DNA from 2 places in the Clostridium amazonense genome. Region 1 is predicted to be linked to the other one. Evidence: a T-box and tRNA genes for the amino acid it is inferred to sense, from the RefSeq annotation. Region 1 holds a T-box; the other holds one or more tRNA genes.
What was found. The T-box of region 1 lies ahead of serS (serine--tRNA ligase). A T-box ahead of a tRNA ligase gene usually reads a tRNA of that ligase, here a tRNA-Ser.
Positions count from the first base shown of each region.

Region 2: it has a tRNA-Ser gene. The T-box ahead of serS (serine--tRNA ligase) is inferred to sense a tRNA for this amino acid. The anticodon was not compared.

Region 1 covers NZ_JBWKMH010000017.1:3,227-9,714, reverse strand. The annotation lists gene serS (serine--tRNA ligase) at 121-1,401, opposite strand; T-box leader at 1,462-1,660, opposite strand; gene AC07E4_RS07905 (DUF1667 domain-containing protein) at 1,825-2,061, opposite strand; gene AC07E4_RS07900 (NAD(P)/FAD-dependent oxidoreductase) at 2,072-3,466, opposite strand; gene AC07E4_RS07895 (UPF0182 family protein) at 3,487-6,189, opposite strand; gene AC07E4_RS07890 (3H domain-containing protein) at 6,214-6,488, opposite strand, start outside.
Region 2 covers NZ_JBWKMH010000004.1:2,791-9,278, forward strand. The annotation lists gene AC07E4_RS02155 (nucleoside deaminase) at 1-168, shown strand, start outside; gene lgt (prolipoprotein diacylglyceryl transferase) at 258-1,040, shown strand; gene AC07E4_RS02165 (TIGR00266 family protein) at 1,086-1,769, opposite strand; tRNA gene AC07E4_RS02170 (tRNA-Ser) at 1,958-2,047, shown strand; RNA gene ffs (signal recognition particle sRNA large type) at 2,050-2,314, shown strand; gene dnaX (DNA polymerase III subunit gamma/tau) at 2,429-4,063, shown strand; gene AC07E4_RS02185 (YbaB/EbfC family nucleoid-associated protein) at 4,173-4,511, shown strand; gene recR (recombination mediator RecR) at 4,555-5,151, shown strand; gene AC07E4_RS02195 (DUF2508 family protein) at 5,261-5,542, shown strand; gene AC07E4_RS02200 (pro-sigmaK processing inhibitor BofA family protein) at 5,604-5,858, shown strand; gene AC07E4_RS02205 (Crp/Fnr family transcriptional regulator) at 5,901-6,488, opposite strand, start outside.

The DNA of each region.
Region 1 (6,488 bases):
TTATATTTTCATTTTTACAACTTAATACTTTAATTCTAAGTTTTAAAAATTAACTAAGATATCATTAGATGGACTTTAAAAATAATTGATTTAAAATCCATCTATTTATATTTTATCTCATTATTTTATAATTGTTTTTCCACCCATATAAGGTACTAAAACTTCTGGTATAGTAACTGTTCCATCTTCATTTTGATAGTTTTCAAGAATTGCTGCTAGACATCTTCCAATAGCAACACCTGAACCATTTAATGTATGAACAAAATTTGGCTTACTTTTAATATCTTCCTTATATTTTATATTTGCACGTCTTGCTTGAAAGTCTTCAAAGTTACTACAACTTGATATTTCTACATATCTATTATAACTTGGCATCCAAACTTCTATATCATATTTAAATGCCGCAGTAAATCCTAAATCACCTTTACATATTTTAACTATTCTATATGGTAATTTTAATGCTTGTAATACACTCTCTGCATCTTGTACTAAACTTTCTAATTCTTTATATGAATCCTCTGGCTTAACAAATTTAACAAGTTCAACTTTATTAAATTGATGTTGTCTTACAAGTCCTCTTGTATCTCTTCCTGCAGAACCTGCTTCTGATCTAAAACAAGCGCTATAAGCTGCATGTTTTATAGGTAACTTATCCCCCTCTATAGTTTCATCCCTATATAAGTTAGTTACTGGAACCTCTGCTGTTGGTATTAGGAAATAGTCAGTATTGGTAACTTTAAATGCATCTTCTTCAAATTTAGGTAATTGTCCTGTTCCTATCATGCTAGTTCTATTAACCATATATGGTGGTAATATTTCAGTATATCCATTTTCATCAACATGTTTATCTAAGAAAAAGCTTATTATCGCTCTCTCAAGTCTTGCACCTAAACCTTTATATACAGTAAATCTTGACCCTGTTATTTTTCCACCTGCCTCAAAATCTAAAATATTTCTTTCAGTACCTATTGTCCAATGCTCTTTAGGTTCAAATTCAAATTTTCTTGGCTCTCCAAATTTTTTTACTTCCACATTATCTTCATCTGTTTCTCCATTAGGAACTTCTGGATGTGGAATGTTTGGTATTCTAAGCATTATATATTTTATTTTTTCATCTATTTCATTTAGTTCAATATCAAATTCTTTTATTCTATCTGATAATAATTTCATTTCTGTCATTATTTCAGTAACATCTTTTCCTTCTTTTCTATACATAGGTATCTTTGTTGAGTCAGTATTTCTTTTCTTTTTTAATTCCTCAACTTCTATTAATATATCTCTTCTTCTTTTATCTAATTTAACAACCTCATCGATTACTGAAACATCAAAGTTTTCACCTCTATCGTTTAATGCTTTTTTTATCTCTTCTTTATTATTACGAATTTTTTTTAAATCTAACATGATATATTCCTCCAACTTTTATATAATTATTTTTCCCAATAAAAAAAGAGTTATAGCCCCCAAAGGGACGAATAACTCCGCGTTGCCACCCTAATTAAATAATATAAATTATTTCTCTTAATTAAAATAACGGTTTTATACCGTACTGCTCATCACAGTCCCTCAGAGTCGGATTCATAAATAGTAATGTATCAGTTTTCACCACCCACTGACTCTCTTAACATTATAAATTTACTACTATTCTCTTCAAAGGTTTAATGTTTTTTATTTTTAGAATAATTTTAATATTTATTTTTATGTTTGTCAACATTCAAATTCATTATATAGTCATTATTTTTAGTTTTAAAATTACTCTTAATAAAAGAAGCTGGAATCTAAAATAATTAATATTTTAAAATCTAGCTTCTTTTTGTATATATTACTTTATAAATTTCTACCTATTTTTTTGGTAGCAACTATATCTACATTAGTATTAAGTATATTTTTACATATTATATCACCTATATTTATAGGTGGCCCAACATGTATCCTACACAAAGCTTTAGAACACTCAATCCATAAATTCTTATCTATAGCTTCAGTACTTCTTACAGGAACAACCTCATGTATCTTTGAACCTTTTACCCTCACTACTGTTGTAAATACATCTTTACCTTCCATAATTACTCACCTACATTGTATCAAACTCTTTTATTCTACTTAATGCTACTTTAGAATTTTTTGTATTTTTTACTATGTCTGTTATAGGCTTATTAGTCTCTCTTGCCAATATTTCAGATATAACTTCATTACAATAAGCTCCCCTACAACTTCCAAGCCCTGAATTAGTCCTCCTTCTGACACCTTCTACAGTTCTTGCACCCAAAGGTCTTCTTATAGCATCAACTATTTCACCTTCTGTAACACCTTCACACAAGCAAATAATCTTGCCATATTTATTATCAACTTTTATAAGATTATTTCTTTCATTGTTACTTAAATCTTTAAATCTATAATACTCTCTTCGTTTATCAATAAAGTCTTTTTTTAATATGCAGTTAAAATTATTTACAACCATTTTGCACACTATTTCTCCAATTGCTGGTGTCATGGTTACTTTGCCAAAATGCTTAGCTCTTATATTCAAGTATCCTTTTTCTGATAATGAGTCATCTATAACTACTGGTTCATCATATAAACTCCAATCAAGTACCATTTTTATCTTATGTCCATCTATCTTTCCTATTAATGATGATAATTTATCTATGACCATATCATAATTTGCACTTTTTCCAGTACTAAATGCACCTATTATTTTTCCATCCATAGTTGGTCTTATATATCTTCTCTCACTATTATGGATATCGAATATAATATTAGAATATAAAGAGTCATATTTCTTGTTTAATACAAAGTACTTAAGATTATTTTTTATACCTTCTTCTATTTTATCTTTATTTAATTCTTTTCCTAATTCTTTTTCTGAAGTTGTATTAATAACAATTTTGCATGTAAACTTATTTCTTGTTGTTTCAACCTTAAATCCTTTTGACATTTTTTCTATATTTAAAACTTCTTCTTCTAATTTAAATTTTACACCATTATCAAAAGCAATTTCTCCATATGCAAGTGCTAAATCATAAGCACATACAACACCTGTATTAGGAATGTATAGTGATTTTATTACATCATCACTAATATTAGGTTCTATTCTTTTACTTTCATCTCTATTTAAAAGTTTTACTTCATTGATATTTTTTTCTTTAGCTCTTGAATACATGTCCTCTATATATTTTTTTTGATTTTCATCCTTAGCTATATATAAAGATCCTACTCTCTTAAATGGCACATTAAATTTTTCAACATACTCATCAAACATTAAGTTTCCTTTTCTTATTAAAGATGAACTTATTGTATCAGTACATTCTAATCCATCATATATAGTAGCTGTATTTATAAGTGCTGCATCTGATCCTATATCATAATCTTTTTCTATTACTGCTATATTTAAATTATATTTAGATAATTCATAGGCAACGGCACATCCAATCATGCCGCCACCTAATATAAGTACATCGTAATCCATTTTTCCTCCTTACAGTTGTACTATTTTATTAGTTTATCTATTTCATCTCCTAATTTCTTTATATAGTCTCCATATTTAGCCCAATCTCCAGATTTTTGTGCTTCAAGCGCACTATTATATATATCCTGTAATTGTTTTGCATCTTTTCCTACCAAAGTACCATTTTCAGTCTTACCATCTACTTTATTGTTTTGTTTATTATTATAATCAAAAAGTTGAGTTAAAGCTGAATCTATACTAGTAGCTAATACAATTTCATCACCATATCCAACTATTACATTTTTCATTTCTGGAATACTCTTTTCTCCTGCTGCTCTTAAATAAAGAGGTTCTACATATAATAGAGAATTTTCAATTGGTACTATAATTGTATCGCCAAATTGTACTTCTGATCCCTTAGTATCCCAAAGTGATAATTCCTTTGATATATCTGGGTCTTGGTGAACTTTCTTTTGGAATAACATTGGACTATATACTGTTCCTGAGCTAGGGAATTTATAAAGGAACATTTTTCCGTAATTTTCTCCATCCATTCTTACACCAAACATAGAAACCATATTGTCTCTTCCCTTAGTGTTGAAATATTCAAGTACAACCATTTCCTCTTTTTGCTCACCTGGTAATTTCATAACAACATAAGATGAATCTTTTTGTTTTTCTTCATCTTCTACTTTATCTTCATTATTAGAAATTGTCCAAACATCATCTCCATTATAAAACACACCAGCATCTTTTACATGGTATTTTCCTAAAACATCACATTGTATTTTAAATAAATCCTCTGGATATTTAAAATGAGACCTTAATGATTCTGGAACTTCACTTATGTCTTTAAATAACTCTGGGAATACCTTTCCATAAGTTTCTGCTATAGGATCATTCTTATCTGCAATATAGAAATTAGTTGAACCATCATATGCATTTATAACTACCTTAATTGAGTTTCTAATATAGTTAATACCGTCTACAGGCTGTGAGTATGGATACTTATTGCTTACAGTGTATGCATCCATTACCCAATATAATTGATTATTATCTATAACTACATATGGATCTTGGTCATATTTTAAGAAAGGAGCTATTTTTAAAACTCTTTCTTTTATATTTCTATTTATTAAAATTTTACTATCACTTGTTATATCCTGAGATAATATAAACTTAGGATTTTGATATTTTAAAGTAAATATTAATCTATTTAGTAATGACATTTTTATTCCTGCATCACCATCATAATTGTTAGTAACATTTTCACCATTCATAGGATAATCTATTTCACCAAGTTTAGTATTTACTATACTATAATCATTAGTGCTTTCTCCAAAGTATATCCTAGGATTATCTAGTCCTATGTCTGTTGAATTTTGTACTGGAATATTGTTTATAATGAAATCTGGCTGTCCTTCACTTGTAACAGAATTAACTTTACTCATAGTTATTCCATATCCATGTGTATAGGCTAAGTGTCTATTTTGCCATGTATTTGAATTTTCATCTAGTTTGTCTAAGTCTAGCTCTCTTGCTGATATAAATACTTGACTATAATCTCCATTTATATTGTATCTATCTATATCCATATCATCAAATCCATAGTAATACCTTATATATTGAAATTGATTATTAAACTCTAATGCTGGTACATGAGAATTTATTCTTATATTGTTTATAATATCACTATTATTCTCTATTTCTTTTGCTGTTAAATTATTTTTTATTTCATAACTATTTTCAGCTATATCATCAATATTAAATGCTTGCTTTGTATAATTTATATTATTTTCTATATAAGGTTTTTCTAATGTCTTCTCATTTGATTGAACAATAAAACCTTTTACTGCTAGTGATGCTACATTTTCTCCAACTATTAATATCACAATAAGTCCTATAGACATTAATATTGGTTTTACTTTAGATTTTATTATACTGAAGCATACAACTAAAGATGAAACTATAGAAACAACTGCTATAACTTTATAAAATCTTAAACTAACTTTTATATCTGTATAACTAGCACCAAAAACAGTACCATTTGGAGAATAGACAAGTTCCCAGGCTTTTATAATATAACCTATTCCTATTGCAATCATAAGTAATGTTGTTATAATTGCTAATTGTTTTCCTGCAAAATTTCTAATTCCATGTTTAAAATCTTTGAATGCTTCTTCCCTAGATAATGTGCTTTTAACTTTATCTTTTGTTACAATTCCTATATATATCATAAATGTTACAACAACAAATATAATTAATAAGCTTATAAATGCTGCTTGTAATGATTTTATTAATGGCAATTTAAACATAAAGAATGAAATATCTTTATTAAATATAGGGTCTGTTAAATTAAAGTTTGTTGAATTAGAAAACTCTAATATCTTATACCAATAAGTTGATGAAAATACATATGAAAATACTAATGATATAAGTGCATTAAATACAGAGAATTTAGCTAACTTTTTCTTTTCTTGTTTTTTATTAATTTCTATAATTTTTTTACTTTTTCTTATACTTGGTCTTAAACTAATATAATATAATGTTATTGCTATAAATGTTATCAAAAATATAGGCACCATTAACTTAGCAATAGATACAAGTTTTTTAAAGTACACAGATAAATATCCTAGTTCTTTAAACCATTGATAATCAACAATTACATTTATACTTGATATCCCTATTGCCAATATAGCTATAACTACTATTATAAAATATAACGCGAATTTCTTCTTTTTCAAATAACTCACCTCTTTTAAATATTTTTATCCATTATCAATTAAAATATTTTTTTCTTCTAATTCTTTTAATATATCTATTATTTGTTTTTCACTTTCTGCACTTATTGTATGAACGTGTACTCCATTAGTTAATAAAGATAATGGTTCAGCCTCTGTATTTTTAAATTTAGAAACAAATTTTTCTACATCATTTAAATTTTTTATCATAAGCATAGATTTTATTTCTCCATAAAGAGGATGCTCAACTATAACATCTTCTACGATACCACCATACTTAACAATAGTATTTAACTCAACAT
Region 2 (6,488 bases), on a different contig from region 1:
ACATTTGATGATAAGAATGGTGCATGTGGTTCGGTAATTAATATAGTACAAAATGAATCATTACACTATTGGATAAATACAATATGGTTATATAACTTAGAATGTAGTGATTTAATGACAAATTTTTTTAAAGAACAACGAATAAAATCCAAATCTAACAATAATTAATTACTTTTAAAGTATATATTGACTATAATTTTTGTATTTATGGTGATAAAATGTATATATTATTTAATTTAATAGGAGGTGTTTTATATATGGATAAAGTTGCATTTTCACTTTTTGGAATTGACATTGCTTGGTATGGTATATGTATATCATTGGGTGTTTTAACTGCATGTCTATTAGCTCAATATACATCTAAGCTTAGAGATATAGATTATGATGACCTTATAACTATTTTTCTTATAACATTTCCATTTTCAATAATAGGAGCTAGAGCTTATTATGTAATATTCGAATTTAACAATTATAAAGATAACTTAATAGATATATTTAATATTAGGCAAGGAGGACTTGCTATACATGGTGGATTAATTGCAGCAATACTTGTTGGCTATATATGTGCAAAGAAAAAGAAAATAAACTTTTTAGCAGGTATGGACACTGTTGTCCCTTGTGTAATTTTAGCTCAAGCTATGGGTAGATGGGGAAATTTCTTTAATCAAGAGGCTCATGGTGGTCCTGTTTCATTTGAATTTATAAGTAAATTTCCTAAATTTATTCAAAACGGAATGTTAATAGATGGTACATATTATCATCCTACATTCTTATATGAAAGCGTTTGGAATATATTAGTCTGTATTATCCTAATATACTTACTTAATAAAGTTAGGAAAAACGGTATTGTATTTTTTTCATATATAGGTTTATATTCATTGGGTCGTTTTTTTATAGAAGGCCTAAGAACAGATAGCCTTATGATTGGACCTTTGAGAGTTGCGCAGCTTATAAGCTTAATTGGAATTGCAATTTGTGCAATAGGACTTATATTCTGTTATAAACAAAAAAATAATAAACGAAAAAATAAATATTCATAAATCTAAAATGAAGATAAAATAAAATTTTATCTTCATTTTTTATATTTAGCCCTGTCTTGATGGCATATAATATGATAGTCTTGCTGCTAAATTACTCATAGGCATAGTTTGTAAGTATACCCTTCCTGGTCCTGTAAGTGTTGTTAAGAATAATCCTTCTCCTCCAAACAATACATTTTTAACGCCCTTAACCATTTCTATATCAAATAAAACAGTAGAATCAAATGCCGCTACATGACCTGTATCAACTTTCAATTTTTCACCTGGTGCCAAATCAACTTCTTCCACATGACCATCAAATTCTAAAAATACAAGTCCTGGACCTGTAATTCGTTGTAAAATAAATCCCTCTCCACCAAAAAATCCAGCAGATAATCTCTTTTTAAGATGAATTTTAAAATCAACTGATGATTCTGATGCCAAAAATGCTCCTTTTTGACAAATTAATACTTGACCTTCATGTAAGTTCTTAGCTATTATTTTTCCTGGTACTGCACAAGGAAATGCAATTTCACCTTCGCCTCTACCACAAGTAAATATATTTAGAAATATACTATCACCTGATAAAGCTCTTCCTATACCACCAAATAATCCACCCTTCAAATTTGTATCCATATCTATATTGTCACTCATCCAGCCCATTGCACCTGATTCACTTATTATTCTTTCCCCGCTTTGAAGCTTACAAATAGCTACTGGCATACTACCACCTTTTATTTCATATTGCATAACATCCACCTCCAAATATATAATAAATATATACTAAATATATGTATTAAATTCATTATATATAAATATACTAATTCATGAGAAGCATATTTATAATAAATTTTGGAAATTTTAATATTTACTTAAAATGCTTGAAAATATAATTTTATAATAGTATAATGATAACTACATAATATAAAATTAAATATGGAGAGATGTCCGAGCGGCTGAAGGAGCACGCCTGGAACGCGTGTGTAGGGGAAACTCTACCGAGGGTTCAAATCCCTCTCTCTCCGCCATGTCGTACTAGACGGGGAGTTAGCGGTGCCCTATACCTGCAACCCGCTACAGCAGGGTTGAATTCCTCGCCTCGATTTTAGTTTGTGTGGTCTGGTCTATGTAAGTGGCGTTGATAGCTGGGTCCCACGCAATAAGGACTCATGAACCTCGTCAGGTCTGGAAGGAAGCAGCGATAAGTGAGATCCCTTATGTGCCGTGGATAAACCTGGTTTGAGTTAACTGCATAGATAACGCGCATAAACTAACTATCAAAGCGAGGTGTACGACTATATATTAGTAAATCAAAGATGCATCTTGCATCTTTTTTTTATTATATGTAAAATTTATAATAGAATAATTTAATTAATAAGTTTATATAAATAAAATATTGAGGTGAGATTATGAGTTATACTGCACTATATAGAGAGTTTAGGCCTAAAAACTTTGAAGATGTTATAGGTCAGACACATATAACTACAACACTTAAAAATGCTATAAAAAATGATAGAATTGCTCATGCATATTTATTATGTGGTACAAGAGGTACAGGAAAGACTTCTACTGCTAAGATATTAGCTAAAGCTGTTAACTGTCTTAATTCTAAAGATGGTGAACCATGCAATGAATGTGAAATGTGCAAAAATATAAATTCTGGAACTGCTATAGATGTAGTAGAGTTAGATGCAGCTTCTCATAATAAAGTTGATAATATAAGAGATATAATAGAAGATGTACAATATCCTCCTCAAGAAGCAAGATATAAAGTCTATATCATCGATGAGGTTCATATGTTATCTCAAGGAGCCGTAAATGCATTTCTAAAAACTTTAGAAGAACCTCCTAGTTATGTTATTTTTATATTAGCTACAACAGACCCACAAAAATTACCTATAACTATTTTATCTCGTTGTCAAAAATTTGATTTTAAAAGAATAAACAACGAAGATATATTTTTAAGGCTTAGAAAAATAGTTGATATTATGGGTGTATATTCTGATGATAAAAGTCTTAAACTAATTTCTAGAATATGTGATGGAGCAATGAGAGATGCACTAAGTATATTAGATCAAGCCATTTCAATGGGTTCTAATAAAGTTAATTATGATGATATAGTTAAAATGCTTGGCTTAATGACTAATGATGATTTAGTTCATCTTACTGATAATATAATAGATAAGAATATAGAAAATTCTATATTAACAATGGATAAATGCATTTCCTCTGGAAAAGATGTAAATTTACTTATAAAAGATTTTACTAAACATATGAGAGACCTTATGATGGTAAAAGTTACTGAAAGTCCTGAAGAAGTTTTAGAAATGTCCATAGAAAACATAGCTATTTTAAAAGCACAAAGTGAAAAACTTAGAGTTGAAGAAATTATGCGCTATATAAAAATTCTTCAAGAAGCTGATGAAAACTCTAAGTATGCAAAACAAAGTAAAATATATTTAGAACTTGCATTAATTAAAATGTGTAAAATTGAATATGACACTTCTTCTGAAGTTTTATTATCAAGAATAAATCGACTTGAACATGTTATTAAAAGTGGAGTTTCCGTTAACATTAATGAAAAAATACAAGCAGCACAAAATTTATCTGAAACTAAAAAAGTCCTAATTGAAGAATCACAAACTAAAACTGAAATTCCAAAAACTGTATCAAATGAAGGTTTAGAATCATATAATGATAAATCATCACTTACTAAGGATATTGTTAGTAGATCATTTAAAGATGTGCAACAATTATTAAAAGCAAGAAAAAATATAGTTTTAGCTGTTGCGCTAATGGTTGGAAAAATTAATTCTGTTAAGGGAAATATTATTGATATTTTATTTGATGAAGAATATGATTTTCATAAAAAAAGGCTAGAAAAAGACGAAAATCGAAAAATAGTTAATGATGTATTTTCTGAAATTTTAAAAGAAAAAGTAATCGTATCCTATTCTCTTGATAAGGTTAAAGAAGATATTTCTAAGGAAAATATACTAACTGAGACATTTGGTGAAGACTTGGTAGAAATAATTGATGAATAATATAATATAATAAAATATAATAAAATTAGTTACATTAATATCAAATATTCTATATACTACTAATATATTGATATTATAAAATATATAAATAATTTAAGGAGGCATTATTATGGCAAAAGGTGGATTCCCAGGAATGGGTGGAAATATGAATGGTCTTTTAAAACAAGCACAAAAATTTCAAAAACAAATGGAGACAGCTCAAAAAGATTTAGAAACTAAAACTTTTGATGGATCAGCTGGTGGTGGTGCTGTTACTGCTACTGTAAATGGTAAAAGAGAATTATTAAAAATTTCAATAAAACCAGAGGTTGTAGATCCTGATGATGTTGAAATGTTAGAAGATTTAGTAATGTTAGCTTGTAATGAAGCATTAAAAACAGCTGAAACTGAAACAGCTAGTATGATGGGTAAATTAACTGGCGGATTAAATATGCCTGGTTTATTCTAAACAACTGTGTAGTAAATAATATATACATTTAGAGGTGAATATTTTGGATTTTTATCCTATCGCAATAGAGAAACTTATAGAAGAATTCGCCAAGCTCCCAGGTATAGGCAATAAAACTGCCCAACGACTTACACTTCATGTTTTAAATTTACCACGTGAAGAAGTGGAAGAGTTTGCAAATGCACTTATAAAAGCAAGAGGTACTATAAAATACTGCCCTATATGTGGGAACTTTACTGACACTTCACCATGTTCTATATGTTCTAACCCTAATCGTGATAAAACTACAATTTGTGTAGTTGAACAACCAAAGGACATAATGACTATGGAAAAAGTTCAAGAATTTAATGGTGTCTATCATGTTCTTCACGGAACAATATCACCAATGAATGGTCGTGGGCCTGAAGACATAAAGCTTAAAGAATTAATAAGTAGAATAAATGGAGAGCCCAAAGAAATAATTGTAGCTACAAACCCTAATATTGAAGGTGAAGCTACTGCAATGTATATTTCTAAAATTTTAAAACCTTTTGGTGTTAAAGTTACTAGAATTGCTCATGGTGTTCCTGTTGGTGGGGACCTTGAATATGCTGATGAAGTAACTTTGGCTAAAGCACTTGAAGGAAGAAAAGAGATTTAATTTAAATATATAGGTTTAACTTGCAATGTTAAACCTATATATTTTTTTATTTAAAGTATACTTAATCCATTTTTTGTTAATGATTATAACAAAGAGTGGAGGTGCTTATATGAATAAAAAATATTTAACAAACATAATGTTAAATCATAAAAAATATAGCGATGAAGAACGAGAAATTCTTTTGCAATTACAATCAGCTCTACTAGAATGGAATATAGCAAAAGAATCTTTTCAATTTGTAAGTGATCCAAAACTTATAGATTTGATTATTTGCAAAGAGGATGAAGCTAAGTCCAAATACCTATATTTTCTATCCTTAGCTAAATCACATAATATAACCGTTGATCCTTCAATGATGTTAGAACAATTAAATGCTGCTGGAAAGTGGTAATTACAACTTTCTTTTCATATAATATACTTATAATATTATGTGATGTAAGGAGATGTTAAAAATGAATGCTGCAATTATTTTTATATTCGCAGTACTTGGTTTAATAGTTTTAGGAAAACTACTTGCATGGCCATTAAAAATTTTAATAAAGCTAGTAATTAATGCTTTAGCTGGTGGTATCCTACTTCTATTAGTTAACTTTGTTGGTGGCCCATTTGGAATATCTATAGCAATAAATGCAGTTACAGCTTTAATTGCAGGTCTATTAGGTCTTCCTGGTGTTGTTTTTTTGATAATATTTTATGTACTTATATAAAAATAACTCCTATATGTTTAGTTTCATATAGGAGTTATTTATTTATATACCAGCTAATGTTTTTAGTTTTTCTATGTCATTTATATGTATTTTCTTATTTTTAACATCTATAATTCCATCATCTTTAAGTTCCTGCAATGTTCTAGTTATAGTAACTCTAGAACATCCCATTAAATTAGCAAGTTCTTGATGAGTAAAAGTTAAATCTATTACTTTTATCCCTTTTTCCTCTGTATATATTTGAGCGCAAAGTCTATATAGTGTTGATGCTAATCTTACTTTTGGACCTTCTGCTAAAAAATCATTTATTTGTGATAATGCAATTTGATATTTTCTTACTATGCTATGTATAAAAAAAGCATGATACTCAGGATTATGTTCTAGCAATGAATCTATATCCTCATAGTTAACATAACTTATAGTTGAATCTTCCATTGATACAACCTTTGCTTCTATATGATTGCCTACAAAATATGAAACTTCACCATTTATTTCCCCTTCTCTTAAATAAAATAGTACTTTTTCAATTCCAGATGAAGTAAATGTACATACTTTAATTTTCCCTGATATCACTATCATTATTTCATTGATATCACTCTTTTTAACAACTTCATTTTTTGTATAATCAAT